Regions from separate parts of the Variovorax sp. CCNWLW186 genome, predicted to be linked through region 1. Evidence: riboswitches for the same ligand, from Rfam matches in the RefSeq annotation. Region 1 holds a riboswitch; the other holds the start of a gene.

Evidence for each region. Region 1 has a riboswitch for glycine ahead of gcvT (glycine cleavage system aminomethyltransferase GcvT). Riboswitches for the same ligand answer to the same signal wherever they lie in the genome.
Region 2: it holds a riboswitch for glycine, as region 1 does, so the genes downstream of both, V9K97_RS24695 (D-amino acid dehydrogenase) here and gcvT (glycine cleavage system aminomethyltransferase GcvT) in region 1, are expected to answer to the same signal.

Annotation. Positions count from the first base shown of each region.
Region 1 covers NZ_JBBCBO010000006.1:14,634-20,493, reverse strand. The annotation lists gene V9K97_RS09315 (TRAP transporter small permease) at 1-178, shown strand, start outside; gene V9K97_RS09310 (TRAP transporter large permease) at 175-1,452, shown strand; gene V9K97_RS09305 (hypothetical protein) at 1,601-2,164, shown strand; glycine riboswitch at 2,187-2,277, shown strand; glycine riboswitch at 2,290-2,401, shown strand; gene gcvT (glycine cleavage system aminomethyltransferase GcvT) at 2,447-3,625, shown strand; gene gcvH (glycine cleavage system protein GcvH) at 3,676-4,047, shown strand; gene gcvP (aminomethyl-transferring glycine dehydrogenase) at 4,098-5,860, shown strand, end outside.
Region 2 covers NZ_JBBCBO010000029.1:12,175-18,034, reverse strand. The annotation lists gene V9K97_RS24720 (class I SAM-dependent methyltransferase) at 1-923, opposite strand, end outside; gene rfbC (dTDP-4-dehydrorhamnose 3,5-epimerase) at 1,017-1,568, opposite strand; gene rfbA (glucose-1-phosphate thymidylyltransferase RfbA) at 1,565-2,464, opposite strand; gene rfbD (dTDP-4-dehydrorhamnose reductase) at 2,511-3,401, opposite strand; gene rfbB (dTDP-glucose 4,6-dehydratase) at 3,398-4,480, opposite strand; glycine riboswitch at 4,574-4,673, shown strand; glycine riboswitch at 4,708-4,813, shown strand; gene V9K97_RS24695 (D-amino acid dehydrogenase) at 4,904-5,860, shown strand, end outside.

The DNA of each region.
Region 1 (5,860 bases):
TCTGTGGTGGGGCTGGGATTACGCCATGCGCGGGCGCGTGCAATCGATGGCCGGGCTCGAAAGCGTGTCGATGATGTGGTCGTACCTGGCGCTGCCGGTCGGTTCCGTTTTTTGCCTGTTCGGCATCGTTGGTAATTTTCTCGATCCCAAGCGGCTCGAACTGGAGACCGCGCAATGACCCCCGTGATGGTTGCAACGATGGTGCTGTGTTTTGCACTGTCGGTTTCAGTGGCGGTGTCCATCGGGCTCGCATCGATCCTGGGTATCCAGGTGGCCAACGTGAACATGCTCATCTCCGTGAAGGAGATGTTCAATTCGATCAACAAGTTTCCGCTGGCGGCCATTCCGTTCTTCATCCTGGCCGGCAACCTGATGGAAACCGGCGGCATCTCGCGCCGGCTGGTCGAATTTGCCAAGAGCATCGTAGGCGGCGTGCAGGGCGGCTTGCCCATGACCTGCGTGCTCACCTGCATGATCTTTGCGGCGGTGTCGGGCTCTTCGGTGGCCACCACCTTTGCCATCGGCGCCATCCTGATTCCGGCGCTCATCAAGCACGGCTACCCCACCGCGTACGCGGCGGCGCTTCAGGCCACCAGCGCCGAGCTGGGCGTGATCATTCCGCCTTCCATTCCGATGATTCTGTACGGCGTGAGCGCCGAAGTGTCCATCGGCGAGCTGTTCATTGCGGGCTTCGGCCCCGGCATTCTCATCAGCCTGGCGCTGATGCTGTTCGTCTGGGTGTATTGCAAGTGGAAGGGCTGGGGCAAGAACGACGGCGACGGCCGCATGTCCTTCGGCAAGGCGACCTGGCAGGCCGGCTGGGCACTGCTGATGCCGGTGATCATCCTGGGCGGCATCTACGGCGGCATCTTTACCCCCACCGAGGCTTCGGCGGTGGCGGTGTTCTATGCGCTGGTGGTCGGCATGGTGATCTACCGGGAGATCAAGCTCAAGGACCTGTACCTCATCCTGCGCAAGTCGGTGCTGTCGTCGGCGGTGATCATGTTCATCATCGCCAACGCGGGCCTGTTCGCCTTCCTGATCACGCGCGCGGGCGTGCCCGACGCCATTGGCCATTGGCTGCAGGAGGTGCTGAAGTCGCCGACCATGTTCCTTTTGGGCGTGAACGCTGCGCTCTTCGTCATCGGCATGTTCATCGAGACCAGCGCGGCCATCATCGTGCTCGCGCCCATCCTGGCGCCTGTGGCGGTGCATTTCGGCGTCGACCCGGTGCACTTCGGGCTCATCATGGTGGTGAACCTCGCGCTCGGCATGATCACCCCGCCCTTCGGCGTGAACCTGTTCGCGGCGTGCACGGTGGCCCGCATCTCGCTCGACCGGATCGTGAAGTACCTCATTCCCTTCGTGCTGGTGATCCTGGCCTGCCTGATGGTGATTACCTACGTGCCGTGGATATCGCTCGCGCTGCGCGACCTGGTGTACGCCAAGTAGCAGGCGACGGGAAAACCAGATTTAAAAAGGGCAGCCTTCGCGGGCTGCCCTTTTTTATGCGGCAAATGCCCCTGTAAGGAAAACGTTTCACAAAGATGTCACCAGCCCCAACGATGCTGCAGCCTTCGATTCCGAAAGCTGTGGCGCCATGTTTCCCACCAAGACCGACAAGGCACGCGACGAACTGCAAGGCGGGCAGCGCACGCTCAGCCAGCGCGAGCGCGCGTTGCTGCTGATGGCCGACGGCCGGCGTTCGCTGACCGACTTCAGCCCACTGTTCGCAAGCCGCGACGAAGCCGAACAGACGCTGCGGGCGCTCATGAACCGTGGGTACCTGCACGACGCGCAGGTCGCCGAGCCCAAAGCCGCCCTACCCGTTTCGGCGGGCCCGGCACACACGCCGATTCCGGCTCCTGCGGCGGAGCCCATCCGTGTAGAGACCTCGACCGACAACTTCGACGGCAAACGTTCCCTGGCCACCACGCGCATGTTCCTGTTCGACATCTGCGAGCGCATGTTCGTGCGGCGCGATCCCAAGTTTGCGCTGCAGATGCGCGATGCGCTACGCGAAGCCCGCGACCGCGACGCCATGCTGACGATTGCCGCGCTGATGCTCAATGAAGTCGAGAAAGCCGCAGGCGCCGAGCGGGCCGAATCGCTGCGCGAGCGTATCGAAAGGTTGCTGCCGCCCGCTTCGGAAACCGTGCACTGAGGCCTTCCGCGATCCACTACACTTCAAAGGGTCAGGAGAGAGCTTCGCCACGCGAGGCCGCCGAAGGCGCAGGGGTTTCCCGAACGCTCAGGCAAAAGGACTGACAAGGCGCTGGCGCATGCCGGCGTTTCCTTGCTGGAGAGAGGCCGTTGCATCTTGACGATGCGGCGGCCCACCGAAGGAGCAAACCCCGATCGTGGGGCGAATCTCTCAGGTAAAGCGGACAGCAGGGGTGGCCCATGGCTTGCGCCATGGAATTCGACTGCCCCTTTGGAGTGCCCCGTGGCCGCTTCCGCTTCATCATCATCCGACGCCCCATTGCTCAAGACGCCCCTGCACGACCTGCATGTGGAACTGGGTGCCCGCATGGTGCCGTTTGCCGGCTATTCCATGCCCGTGCAATACCCGGCCGGCCTCATGGCCGAGCACAAGCACACGCGCGACGCGGCCGGCCTGTTCGACATTTCCCACATGGGCCAGCTGCGCCTGGTGGGGCCCGATGCCGCCGCCGCATTCGAGACCCTCATGCCGGTCGACGTGATCGACCTGGCGCCCGGCAAGCAGCGCTACGGGCTGCTGCTGAACGACGAAGGCGGCATCCTCGACGACCTGATGTTCTTCAACGAAGGGCACGGCTCGATCTTCGTGATCGTGAACGGCGCCTGCAAGGTGGCCGACCTCGCCCATATCCAGCAGAAGATCGGCGCCCGCTGCGACGTGCAGCCCATGCCCGACCATGCGCTGCTCGCGCTGCAGGGCCCGCAGGCCGCCACGGTGCTGGCCCGCTTGTCGCCCGGCATCGAGCGCTTTGTGTTCATGACCGGCGGCGCGGTGCAGATCGGCGGCATTCCGGCCTTTGCCACGCGCAGCGGCTACACGGGCGAAGACGGCTTCGAGATTTCGGTGGCCGGCAAGGATGCCGACGCCCTCGCCCGCTTGCTGCTGGCGCAGCCCGAGGTCAAGCCCATCGGCCTGGGCGCGCGCAATTCGCTACGGCTCGAAGCCGGGCTCTGCCTGTACGGCAACGACATCGACACCACCACCACGCCAGTCGAGGCCTCGCTCAACTGGGCGATCCAGAAGGTGCGCCGCACGGGCGGCGCGCGCGAAGGCGGCTTTCCGGGTGCGGCCAAGGTGCTGGCGCAACTGGCCGCCGCTACGGCCGGCGCCGCGGGCCGCACCGACCACGACACCCTGAAGCGCAAGCGCGTCGGCCTTGTGGCGCTGGAACGCGTTCCGGTACGCGACGGCACGCTCCTGCAATCTTTCGAAGGCCGGGACATCGGCATTGTGACCAGCGGCCTGCTCGGCCCGACGGCCGATCGCCCGGTTGCCATGGGCTACGTGGCCACCGCGTTTTCAGAGCCTGGCACGCGCGTGCAGGCGATCGTGCGCGGCAAGCCGGTGCCGATGGAAGTCTCGACCCTGCCTTTCGTGCCGACGCGCTACTACCGCGGCTAGGCTCTGCGCTGCCTGAATCAGATCATTTTTTCCACGAGGAGTTTTTCACCATGAGCATCAAGTACACCAAGGACCACGAATGGGTCTCGGCCGAAGGCGACGCAGCCACTGTCGGCATTACCGTGCACGCGCAGGATGCGCTGGGCGACGTGGTCTTTGTCGATCTGCCTGAAGTGGGCAAGACCTTTGCGCAAGGTGAAGTGGCCGGTGTCGTCGAATCGGTCAAGGCCGCGGCCGATGTGTTCATGCCCGTGTCGGGCGAGATCACCGAAGTGAACGAAGCCCTGCGCGCCGATCCCTCGCTCGCCAACACCGACCCGCTGGCCGCCGGCTGGTTCTTCAAGGTCAAGCTCAGCGAGCCGTCGCAACTCGACGCGCTGCTCGACGCCGCCAGCTACGACAAGTTCGCCGCCGAATCCTGATCCGCCGGGTTCTTCAGCCGCCCTTCCTCATTCCCCGAGCCTTTACCGCCATGCCGATTCCCGCCCAGCCTTCCCTGCAACAACTAGAGAACGCCGAAGAATTTCTCGCCCGCCACATCGGCATCGATGCGGAAGACGAGGCGCGCATGCTGCCGGTGATCGGCTCGGAAACGCGGGCGGAGCTCATCGACGGCATCGTGCCCGCGGCCATTCGACGCGCCAGGCCGATGCGGCTGCCCGCGCCGGTGACCGAGGCGGACGCGCTGGCCGAACTGAAGGCCATTGCGGCGAAGAACAAGGTGTTCAAGAGCTTCATCGGCCAGGGCTACTACGGCACGCACACGCCGGGCGTGATCTTGCGCAACGTGCTCGAGAACCCCGCCTGGTACACCGCCTACACGCCCTACCAGGCCGAGATTTCGCAGGGCCGCATGGAAGCGCTGCTCAACTTCCAGACCATGGTGTGCGACCTGACGGGCATGGCCATTGCCAACGCCTCGATGCTCGACGAAGCCACGGCCGCCGCCGAGGCGATGACGCTCGCCAAGCGCAGCGTGAAGAGCAAGAGCAACGTGTTCCTGGTGTCGGGCGACTGCCACCCGCAGACCATCGAGGTCATCAAGACGCGCGCCGCGCCGCTGGGCATCGAGGTGAAAGTGAGCACCGTGTCGGAGACGCTGCCGCACTTGATGGCGAGCTGCGAATTCTTCGGCGTGCTCGCGCAGTACCCCGCCACCACCGGCCACGTGCATGACCTGCGCCCGCTCGCGGGCCATGCGCACCAGTGCGACGCCGCCTTCTGCGTGGCGGCCGACCTGCTCGCGCTCACCCTGCTCGCGCCGCCGGGCGAATGGGACGCGGACATCGTCTGCGGCACCACGCAGCGCTTCGGCATGCCGCTGTGCAACGGCGGCCCGCACGCCGCCTACCTGGCCTGCCGCGACGAATTCAAGCGCTCGCTGCCGGGCCGTCTCGTCGGCGTGAGCGTCGACACGCACGGCCAACCCGCCTACCGCCTCGCGCTGCAAACGCGCGAGCAGCACATTCGCCGTGAGAAGGCCACTTCGAACATCTGCACCGCGCAGGTGCTGCCGGCCGTTGTGGCCAGCATGTACGCCGTGTACCACGGGCCCGACGGACTTACCCGCATCGCGCAGCGCGTGGCGGCGCTCACCGCCATCCTTGCGCAGGGCCTGGCGCAAATGGGCCGCGAGCCGGTCAACGGCACCGCCTTTGATTCGCTGACCATCCGCACAGGCGAAGACACGCCGAAGATCATCGAGCGCGCCACCGCGGCCGGCGTCAACTTGCGCCAGCGGCTGCAGCAGCACCTGGGCATTTCGCTCGACGAAACCACGACGCGCGCCGACATCGAAACGCTCTGGGCCCTGTTCGTGCCCGCGGGCACGCCGATGCCGCGTTTCGACGACCTGGCCAACACCGCGCCGCGCCTGCCCGAAGACCTGCGCCGCACCAGCGCCTTTCTGACGCACCCGGTGTTCAACACGCACAAGAGCGAGACGGCGATGCTGCGCTACATCCGCAGCCTCTCGGACAAGGACCTGGCGCTCGACCGCAGCATGATTCCGCTGGGCAGTTGCACGATGAAGCTCAACGCGACCAGCGAGATGATCCCCATCACCTGGCCCGAGTTCGCGAACATCCACCCCTTCGCGCCCGCCGAGCAGCAGCAAGGCTATGCGCAGCTCGACGCGCAGCTGCGCGCGTGGCTTTGCGAAGCCACCGGCTACGCGGGCATCAGCCTGCAGCCCAATGCCGGCTCGCAGGGCGAGTACGCGGGCCTGCTGGCGAT
Region 2 (5,860 bases), on a different contig from region 1:
TCGGATTTCGCGCGCGCCGCTCGTAGCACCTCATGTTGGCTCTCAAGGTGGCTGAGACGCCTATACATATCCGAAATGCGATCCTCATTAGCATTGAGTTCGGCTTCTTTCGCTTTGAGTCGAGCCACGATCTCAGCGTTCTGCATTAACAGTTCGCCAACGCGCTTCTCGCCGGCGGTGGCAGTTTCAGCCTGCTCGCTCAATACGACGGACATGTCGGCGATCTTTCGATCAACTTCGATCATGTGGCCCAATGCACCGAATAATCTTGTGATGTACGCACGGCCTTTCTGTGTACCAAAGGACCGCAACAGCGACAATGCCGCTGGGCTTTGATCAGCACCATAAAACAAAACGCCAAGTCCGTGCGAGTGCATGAATTCGACCGTCGGATAAGCGCTCGACAACTCTTCCCACAGACGCCACACGCCGAAACCTCGCTCGCGAACGTTGATGTCATGAAAGAGCACGATCGATTGTTGCGTAAGCTTAGGCTTCCACGATTCGAAATCGTGCTTTACGGCCTCGTATGTGTGAAGCCCATCGATATGCAATAGATCGATACTTCCGTCCGAGAAATAGCTAATGGCCTCATCGAACGTCATGCGCAACAAGCGCGAAAAGCTGTCGAACTGGACATTTCTCGACTGAACATGCGCAAAGACTTCTTCACCATAGAGGCCAGCGTGTTCATCGCCTTGCCAGAGGTCAATCGCGTAGCACTTGGCGTCCAGTCGCGCGCGCTCCACTGCTTGGCAGAACGAAAAGTAAGAGTGCCCGTAGTGCGTACCAAGCTCCACCAGCACGCGCGGCCTAACCACTTCGACGATCCATGTTCCAAAGGGAATATGGCCCAACCAAGCGCTCGGCTGGGGTGCAATATCAATATTTCCCAGCGCAGCACTGAAATCAAGCTCAGACATAATCTCTCATTCGTTTTCGTGGATATCGCACGTGTTCAGTTGCATCCGACGTGTGGCCGTCCCAGCGGCCACCTACTAATGTCGTACGCTGCATTACGCAGCGAATATCTCGGCCTGATGCAGTGCCGTTCCCGCGGCATCCTTCGATGAGAGCATTGGCTCAATCGCGATATTGGGCCAAGCGATAGCAATGTCCTTGTCGTTCCATGTAATGCATCGCTCATGCGCCGGCGCGTAGTAGTCGGTCGTCTTGTAGAGGAAATCCGCGCTGTCGCTGAGAACAAGAAAGCCGTGCGCAAAACCGGGAGGCACCCACAACTGCCTGTGGTTGTCCTCGCTGAGCTCCTCGCCCACCCATTTACCGAAGGTCGGCGATGACTTGCGAATATCCACGGCCACGTCAAACACGGCGCCTCGCACCACACGCACCAGCTTTCCTTGCGGCTGCTGGATCTGATAATGCAGCCCCCGCAGCACGCCTTTGGCAGAGCGCGAATGGTTGTCCTGCACGAACTCTATATGCCGTCCGACCGCCTCGTCGAAAGCCTTGCTGTTGAAGCTCTCGTAGAAGAATCCGCGCGCATCACCGAACACCTTGGGTTCGATGACGAGCACGTCGGGGATCGCGGTTGGCGTCGCCTTCATGAGCGCACCTCCTCGGCCAGCAGATGATTCAGATATTTGCCGTAGCCATTTTTCTGCAATGGCGCGGCGAGCTTTACCAACTGCTCCCGGTCGATGAACCCATTGCGCCAGGCGATCTCTTCAGGGCACGCGATTTTCAGCCCCTGCCGATGCTCGAGCGTTGCGATGAACTGCCCTGCTTCGAGCAAGCTCTCGTGCGTGCCGGTATCCAGCCACGCATAGCCGCGCTGCATGATCTGCACGTTGAGTTGATCGAGGTCCAGGTAGGCCTGGTTGACCGCGGTAATTTCCAGCTCGCCGCGCGCGCTGGGCTTCACGGCCTTGGCGATGTCGACGACCTGGTTGTCGTAGAAATAAAGGCCCGTCACGGCGTAGCTGCTCTTGGGCTTGGCCGGTTTTTCTTCGATGCTGCTGGCCTTGCCTTGTGCATCAAAGGCCACAACGCCGTAGCGCTCTGGGTCGTGCACGTGATAGGCGAACACCGTGGCGCCCGCCGATTTCGCATCGGCATCGGCCAGCAGGTGCGCAAAGTCGTGGCCATAGAAGATGTTGTCGCCCAGCACCAGCGCGCTCGGCGAATTGCCGACGAACTTGTCGCCGATGATGAAGGCCTGCGCGAGCCCGTCGGGACTGGGCTGCACCGCGTACTGCAAGTTGATGCCCCATTGGCTGCCGTCGCCCAGCAGCTGCTGGAAGCGCGGGGTGTCCTGCGGCGTGCTGATGATCAGGATGTCGCGCATGCCGCCGAGCATCAGCGTGCTGAGCGGGTAATAGATCATCGGCTTGTCGTACACCGGCAACAGCTGTTTGCTGAGCGCGAGCGTGGCGGGATGCAGCCGGGTGCCCGAGCCGCCGGCCAGGATGATGCCCTTGCGTTGCGTGGTCTTCGTGGTCATCGTTGTATTTCTTTCTTGCTTTCTCTGCTTACTAGGCAACGCGCGTTTAAAGGGTCTCGCGCAGCATGCGGGCGACGCCTTGTTGCCAGTGCGGCAGCACCAGGCCAAAGGTGGATTGCAGCTTGCGCGTATCGAGGCGCGAATTGGCCGGCCGCGTAGCGGGCGTGGGGAAGGCACTCGTGGGTACGGCTTCGACCTGTTCGGGGCCGGCCTTGAGCTCTACGCCGGCTTGGCGCGCCTGCCCAAGCACAAAGCGTGCATAGCCGCACCAGGTGGTCTCGCCGCCGGCCACCGCGTGATACAGGCCGGCTTTGGAAGGGTCTTGCAAAGTGGCACGAATCGCATGCGCCGTGACATCGGCCAGCAGTTCGGCACCTGTCGGGGCGCCAAATTGGTCGTCGATGACGGTCAGCTTGTCGCGCTCCTTGGCAAGCCGCAACATGGTCTTGGCGAAGTTGCCGCCGCGCGCGGCAAACACCCAGCTGGTGCGAAAGATCAGGTGCTTGGCGCAGTGCTTGGCCACCAACTGTTCGCCTTCGAGCTTGGTGCGGCCATACACACTGAGTGGGCCGGTGGCATCGTCTTCTTGCCAAGGCTTGCTGCCGCTGCCATCGAACACGTAGTCGGTGGAGTAATGCACCATGAGTGCACCGATCTGCCCGGCGGCTTCGGCCACCACGCCGGGCGAAGTGGCGTTGAGCTTGCGCGCGAAGTCGGGCTCGCTCTCGGCTTTGTCCACGGCCGTGTGAGCCGCGGCATTGACGATCACGTCAGGCCGCACCTTGAGCACAGTCTCGGCCAACTGGTCGGGACGGCTGAAGTCGGCGTTGAAGTCGGTGCTGTCGAAATCGAGCGCCACCAGTTCGCCCAGCGGCGCGAGGCTGCGCTGCAACTCCCAGCCGACCTGTCCGCCCTTGCCCAGCAGCAGCAGCTTCATGCGGTGGCCTTGGCCGCGGGTGCGGCGTCGTATTGCTTCTCGACCCATGCGCGGTACGCGCCGCTTTGCACGTTGCGCACCCATTCGGCGTTCGCGAGGTACCACTCGACGGTCTTGCGGATGCCGGTGTCGAAGGTTTCGGCGGGCTTCCAGCCCAGCTCACGCTCCAGCTTGCGTGCATCGATCGCGTAGCGCCGGTCGTGGCCGGGGCGATCGGTAACGTAGCTGATCTGTTCCTTGTACGGTTTGCCATCGGCGCGCGGGCGCAGTTCGTCGAGCAGCGCGCACACGGTGTTCACGATCTCGATGTTGGGCTTCTCGTTCCAGCCACCGACGTTGTACGTCTCGCCGAGCTTGCCGGCCTCGAGCACGCGGCGAATGGCGCTGCAGTGGTCCTTCACATAGAGCCAGTCGCGCACCTGCATGCCGTCGCCGTACACCGGCAAGGGCTTGCCAGCCAGGGCGTTGACGATCATCAGGGGGATGAGCTTCTCGGGGAAGTGGAACGGCCCGTAGTTGTTGGAGCAGTTGGTGGTGACCACCGGCAGGCCGTAGGTGTGGTGCCAGGCGCGCACGAGATGGTCGCTGGCGGCCTTGCTGGCTGAGTAGGGGCTGTTGGGCTCGTACTTGTTCTCTTCGGTAAAGGCGGGATCGGTCTTGGAAAGTGAGCCGTAGACCTCGTCAGTCGACACGTGAAGGAAGCGGAAGGCAGACTTTTGCTCAGCCGGCAGTGCGCTCCAGTAGCCGCGCACCGACTCGAGCAGGCGAAAGGTGCCGAGCACGTTGGTTTGCACGAAGTCTTCGGGGCCATGGATAGAGCGATCCACGTGCGATTCCGCGGCAAAATTCACGATAGCGCGTGGCTTGTGCTCGGCCAACAGGCGATCGACCAAAGCGCTGTCGCCGATGTCGCCCTGCACGAAGATGTGGTTCGGGTTGCCCTTGAGCGAGGCGAGCGTCTCAAGGTTGCCCGCATAGGTCAGCTTGTCGAGATTCACGATGGGCTCGTCGCTCTGCGCCAGCCAGTCGAGTACGAAGTTGGCGCCAATGAAGCCCGCGCCGCCGGTTACCAGGATCATGAGTCTCCCCGAAGTTTCGAATCAATGACAATTATCCCATTGGTCGAATTGTCAAAAATCCATGGTCGGCTCTTCGCGGTCCCAGCCTACAATGGCGTTAATGCAGGAGAGCGAGTAGTTCTTTTTACTACTCCACCGAAGGCGCAAACTCCCATAAACGCTCAGGTCGGCCGAACGAAACCGTTGAAGTTCTTTCAAAGAGTTTCGTGGCATGTACTGCACCAACTGACACGCCGTCTGGAGAGCCATCACCTTGCGTGATGCACCGAAGGAGCAAACCCGTTGCGGGCGCAACGGGTGAATCTCTCAGGTACCGAGGACAGGGGGAGCGGCAACTTGGACGGCGGTCGTCCGGTTGCTTGCTATTTATTCGATAGCAACCTCGCCCGCGGTTCAAGCGCTTCAACCTCAAAGGTACTTGAAATGCGCGTGATCGTTCTTGGCGCCGGCTTGCTCGGCGTGACCTCGGCTTACTACCTCCAGCAACTCGGCCACGAAGTAACCGTCATCGACCGGCAGGCCACCCCCGCCGCCGAGACCAGTTTTGCCAACGGCGGGCAGATCTCCGTCAGCCATGCCGAACCCTGGGCCAATCCGAGCGCACCGCTCAAGGTGCTGCAGTGGTTGGGCAAGGAAGACGCCCCGCTGCTCTTTCGCATTCGCGCGGACATGCGCCAATGGCTCTGGGGCTTGCAGTTCCTGCGCGAATGCACCCCCGGCCGCACGAAGCACAACATCGAGCAGATCGTGCGCCTGGGCACCTACAGCCGCGAAGTGCTGCAGCAATTGCGGCGCGACACCGGCATCGCCTACGACCAGCGCACGCAAGGCATCCTGCACTTCTATACGACGCAGAAAGAGTTCGACAGCGCTCTTGCGCCCGCCGAGCAGATGCGCGCACTCGGCTGCGAACGGCAAGTCATCTCCGCGGATGAGGCAGTGAAGATCGAGCCCGCCCTGGCCCACATCCGTCCGCAATTGGCCGGCGCCACTTACACGGCAGAAGACGAATCCGGCGACGCCAACCTCTTCGCACGCGAAATGGCACGCCTTGCGACAGCAGCCGGCGTGAAGTTCCTCATGAGCCACACGGTGACTGCGCTGCGCGAAGCGGGCGGCAGCATCGACCACGTGGAAGCTACCGACAGCGAAGGCCGCTTCCAACGCATTCGCGGCGACGCCTTCGTGCTTGCGATGGGCTCATTGAGTCCGCTGTATGCCGCGCCGCTGGGCATTCGCCTGCCGATCTATCCGGCCAAAGGCTATTCGGTCACGCTGCCAGTCAAAGACGCGACGAAGGCGCACCAGGTTTCGCTGACCGACGACGAGTTCAAGCTGGTGTTCTCGCGCTATACGTCGGCCTCCGGCGACCGCCTGCGC